Regions from separate parts of the Micrococcus sp. HOU01 genome, predicted to be linked through region 1. Evidence: riboswitches for the same ligand, from Rfam matches in the RefSeq annotation. Region 1 holds a riboswitch; the other holds the start of a gene.
What was found. Region 1 has a riboswitch for S-adenosylmethionine ahead of SOY78_RS09700 (bifunctional o-acetylhomoserine/o-acetylserine sulfhydrylase). Riboswitches for the same ligand answer to the same signal wherever they lie in the genome.
Positions count from the first base shown of each region.

Region 1 (2,447 bases):
AGGCCGGGGGTGACGCCGGCGGCGCGCTGCTCGTCGTCGGTGAGCTGGGAGTGGGTGGTCGAGGCCGGGTGCACCACGAGCGAGCGGACGTCGCCGATGTTGGCCACGTGGTGGTGCAGGGTGAGCCCGTCCACGAACGCGGCCCCGGCCTCGCGGCCGCCCGCGATCTCGAAGGAGACGAACGCGCCCGCGCCCTTCGGCAGGTAGCGCTGGGCGCGCTCGTGCCACGGGCTGGACTCCAGGCCGGCGTAGACCACGTGCTCGACGTCGTCGCGGCCCTCGAGCCAGCGCGCGACGGCGGCCGCGTTGGCCACCTGCCGCTCCATGCGCAGGGACAGGGTCTCCAGGCCGAGGTTCACCAGGAACGCGTTGAACGGGGAGATGGCCGAGCCGTAGTCGCGCAGCAGTTGCACGCGCGCCTTGAGGATGAAGGCCAGGTTGGCGCCGAGCGGCGAGCCCACCCCGAGGTCCCGCGCGTAGACGAGGCCGTGGTACGACTCGTCCGGCTCGTTGAAGCCGGGGTACCGCTCGGCGTGCTGCGCGTAGTCGAACGTGCCGGCGTCGACGATCACGCCCGCGATGGCCGCGGCGTGCCCGCCGAGGTACTTCGTGGCGGAGTGGGTGACGACGTCGGCGCCGTGCTCGATCGGTCGCAGCAGGTACGGGGTGGCCAGCGTGTTGTCGACGATCAGCGGCACGCCGGCCTCGTGGGCGGTGTCGGCGACGGCGCGCACGTCCAGGACGTCGCCGCGCGGGTTGCCGAGGGTCTCGCCGAAGAACGCCTTGGTGTTCGGCCGGACGGCGGCGCGCCAGGACTCGATGTCGTCCGGGTCGGTCACGAACGTCGTCTCGACGCCGACCTTGGCGAGGGTGTGCTTGAACAGGTTCTGCGTGCCGCCGTAGAGGCTGGCCGAGGCGACCACGTGGTCGCCGGCGCCGGCGAGGTTGAGGATCGCGAACGTCGTCGCCGCCTGACCGGAGGCCAGCAGCAGCGCGCCCACACCGCCCTCGAGCGCGGCGATCTTCTCCTCCACCGGGCCCTGCGTCGGGTTGCCGATGCGGGTGTAGAGCGGGTCGAGGTCCTTGAGCGCGAACCGGTCCGCGGCCACCTGGGCGGACGGGAAGTTGTACGAGGTGGTCTGGAAGATCGGCAGGGCGGTCGCACCGAAGGCGTGCTGGCCGACGGCGACGCCCGCGTGGACCTGCGCGGTGGAGAAGCCCCAGGCGTCGGGGGTCGGGGTGGTCTGGTCGGTCATGGCGGACCCTCCTGAGGGGTTCAGGGGCCGGACCCGGCCGCCCCGCCCGCCGGCCGACGTGCCGATTCGCAGACCGGCGTCGTCGAGGTGCCGGAGATGACCCGGCGCCGTCGAGAGGGGCCGTGGGATCGGCCCGCGCTTGCCGGCGTCCGTTGTGGGGCCGGCCTGGTCGTCACCCGGGGCACCCCACCGCGGAAGGAGGGTTGCCGGTCAGCATGCCGGGGCCTGTTGCTGACTCTCGTGACCGTGCCTCCGAGTGTAGCCCGCCGCCCCGCCACGATTTCGTCACGCGTGTCACACGCGGATACGCTCTCCGCACGGGGGCGCCCGACCCGTCAAGGGCTCGACGCCCATCGACTCGCACCAGGTCAACCCCCGGGGCAGCCCGGGAACGGAGAGGAACAGCGCAGTGCACACCTGTCGCATGGACCACGTGTCCTACGCCGCCGGCCCCGAGGGCCTGGACGCCACGGTCGCCCGCATCGCCGAGACGCTGGGCATCGAGCGGATCAAGGGCGGTGTCCACCCCCGCTTCGGCACGCAGAACGCCCTGTTCCCCATGGCGGGCAGGCAGTATCTGGAGGTCGTCGAGGCCCTGGACCACCCGGCCTCCCTCAGCGCGCCGTTCGGCCAGCTCGTGCGCGCCCGCACCGAGCAGGGCGGCGGCTGGATGAGCTGGGCGGTGGCCACCACGGACATCGGCCGGTTCGAGCGCCGCCTCGGCCGTGAGGCCGTCCCCGGCAACCGTCGCTTCCCGGACGGCCGGGAGCTGTCCTGGCGGCAGATCGGCATCAAGGGCACCCTCGCGGACCCGCAGCTGCCGTACATCCTGCGCTGGGCCGACGGTCAGGAGGACATGCACCCCTCGCAGGCGGCCGAGGCGCAGGCCTCGATCGAGCGGCTGAGCATCGCCGGCTCCCCGGAGCGCCTGCTCGAGTGGCTGGGCGAGGAGGGCGAGGAGTCCGCGGTCGCGGACGTCAACGTGGAGTACGTGGCGCCGTCGGGCACCCCCGGCATCGTCTCGGTGACCTTCCAGACCCCGCGGGGCGACGTCACCCTCTGACCCGCCCCGCCGCCGCCGTGGGGGCGGTGACTCAGCCGAGCAGGCCCGCCCGGGCCAGCAGCGGATAGCCCACGAACCCGACGGCGTCGAGCAGGAAGTGCGCCACCACCAGCGGCATCACCCGGCGC
Region 1 is NZ_CP141211.1:2,104,215-2,106,661, forward strand. It holds gene SOY78_RS09700 (bifunctional o-acetylhomoserine/o-acetylserine sulfhydrylase) at 1-1,256, opposite strand, end outside; SAM riboswitch class IV at 1,387-1,502, opposite strand; gene SOY78_RS09705 (VOC family protein) at 1,681-2,319, shown strand; gene SOY78_RS09710 (type II CAAX prenyl endopeptidase Rce1 family protein) at 2,351-2,447, opposite strand, start outside.

Region 2 (2,447 bases), 1.1 Mb from region 1:
GTGCGTCAGGCGAAGATCAGAGCTTCGTCACGTTGGCGGCCTGGAGGCCCTTGGGGCCGTCCTGGGTCTCGAACTCGACGCGGTCGTTCTCCTGGAGCTCCTTGAAGCCCCCGCCCTGGATGGCGGAGAAGTGCACGAACACGTCCGCGGAGTTGTCCTCGGGGGCGATGAAGCCGTAGCCCTTCTCAGCGTTGAACCACTTGACAGTACCGACAGCCATGATGGTGTCCTTTCGATGTGCCCCCGCGGTGCGGTGGCGGTGTTGGACCGCGGCCCGGAGGTGGGACGCGGGTGAAGCGGCGAGACTGAACCGCTTGCCCAACACTCATCGACGCCGGCGATGCCGGGCTGACGAGCAGTGAAGATGGCGGGATACAGCTTGATCAACTTCAGGCTCCATCATTGCACGGATCTCGCCGACCGGGAACCAGGGGCCCGATTGTTCACCTGGAGTTCGCTCAGAGCGCGCGCAGGCCGTGGAAGAGATTGCGGTGCAGGGCGGCCGGGGGAGCGGCGTCCGTGTGATCCGCCAAGGCCGTCACCTCCAGCAGCACCACCGTGTGGTCGCCCGCCGGGACCTCGGCGTGCACCCGCGTCTCGAGCCAGAGCGAGGAGCCCCCGATCAGCAGGGCGTCGTGCGGGCTGCGGTGCACGTCGAGACCGGCGAAGCGGTCGCCCTCGCGGGCGGCCAGCTGACGGCACAGCGGCGTCTGGTCCGCTGCGAGCAGGGAGACGCCGATCGACCCGGCCCGGCGCAGGCGCGGCCAGGTGCGGGAGCTGTTCTGCGCGGAGAAGGACACGAGGGCCGGCTCCCAGGAGATGCCCACGCCGAAGGAGGAGGAGACCATCACCTCGGGGACGTCGTCGGCGAGGCCCGCCAGCGCGACGACCCCGGTGGGGAATGCCGAGAGGCCGGAGCGGAGGTTGCCGAGGGACAGGTCGGTGTCCCACGCGGCGGTGTGGGGTTCGTGGGTCAGGGTCATGGCGCGCGTCCTCTTCCGATGACTGGCGCGGCTCCGCAGACGGCGGGAACGCGGATCGCCCGGATCCGCGGAGGCGCGGTACTTGCCCGTCGGGGTGTCCGAGGGGCCGAATCATCACCTGGAGCACCCCACTACTGCGTGAGAGGGTTGCCGTCCCGCCGGCCAGGGCCGTGAATGACGGGAACTCGTGATTCTGGGGATCAGCCTACGGAGGGGTCCGTGGGGTGGTCAAAGCGCGGCGGTCGCGCGGCGTCATCCGAGCTGCCCGATGTGATGCTTGACACACCGTGCATCGCCAGCCAGGATCAAGCCACTCGAGAGGGGGGCTCGAGACCGCAGCCCGCGGCCCCGCAATCGGTTCTCTGAGAGGGATCGGATCATGCGGATGGACATCGAGAAGAAGCGTGCGGCATTGTCGGCCGCCGTGGTCGTCGCGGCTCTCCTCGGTATCGCCATCTCGGGATGCTCCGCTTCCCCGGGCAGCGTCTCCTCCACCGCGAAGGCATCCACCGCTGCGGCGTCCTCCGTCACCGTGACGTCAGCGGCCCCCTCGGCAACCCGGTCGGCCTCCGCCACCGGTTCGTCCGCGTCGTCACCCGCCGGTGAAGAAGCACTCCCCGCCGCGCTGTTCGAGGAGGACGGGATGACGTTGGTCGAGTACACGCGCCGGCATCCGGATGCGGGCTATCTCGACCCGGAGAAGGAGTCCGTCCTGGAGGAGGCGGTCGGGACGGGCACACAGCAGATCACCGTGGACGCCCAACAGGGTGCGGTCCTTCGGGTCATCGTGCTGTGTCCTTCGGATGCCACCGGTGAGACGGAGATCCTGACCTCACGGGGTGGCGGGGGAACGAAGACCTGGATGGCCGGGTCGGAGGCGCTGTGCGGCGGCTGGTCGGCGGCGACTCCCCCCGTGGATGAGGCGGGGCCGATGACGTTCACCGCCACGGTGGACAACGACAAGCCGTTCTGGATGGTGCTGACCGCACCCTCCGCATGAGGCCGCCATCACGACGGCGGATGACGGCGCGGGGAGGACTGAGTCGCTCAGCGTCGGTCGCGGCCGCGCAGCGCGTCCAGCTGCCGGCGGTCCCGTTTGGTGGGCCGGCCCGCGCCGCGCTCGCGGTACGGCACCGCGAGCAGCTCACGCGGCACGGGCGGCGGGGAGTGGTCCACGTACTGCTGCCGGGCCACGGGGGCGCCCACCCGCTTGGCGATCAGCCCCGTGACCTCCAGGATCCGCTCGCGTCCGTCCTGGCGCACCCGCACCCGGTTCCCGACGACGACGGGCGTCGCCGCCTTCACCGGCTCGCCGTCGATGCGCACGTGGCCCGCGCGCACCGCCGCCGTCGCGGCGGACCTGGTCTTGTACAGCCGCACGGCCCACAGCCACGCGTCGATGCGGACGCCGCTCACGCCCGCCCCCTCACGCGAAGCGGGCGCGGATCGCGGCGCCGTGCGCGG
Region 2 is NZ_CP141211.1:619,192-621,638, forward strand. It holds gene SOY78_RS02880 (cold-shock protein) at 17-220, opposite strand; gene SOY78_RS02885 (flavin reductase family protein) at 459-983, opposite strand; SAM riboswitch class IV at 1,057-1,176, opposite strand; gene SOY78_RS02890 (hypothetical protein) at 1,369-1,983, shown strand; gene SOY78_RS02895 (RNA-binding S4 domain-containing protein) at 2,031-2,399, opposite strand; gene hisD (histidinol dehydrogenase) at 2,410-2,447, opposite strand, start outside.
Region 2: another riboswitch for S-adenosylmethionine. It lies ahead of SOY78_RS02885 (flavin reductase family protein); the one in region 1 lies ahead of SOY78_RS09700 (bifunctional o-acetylhomoserine/o-acetylserine sulfhydrylase).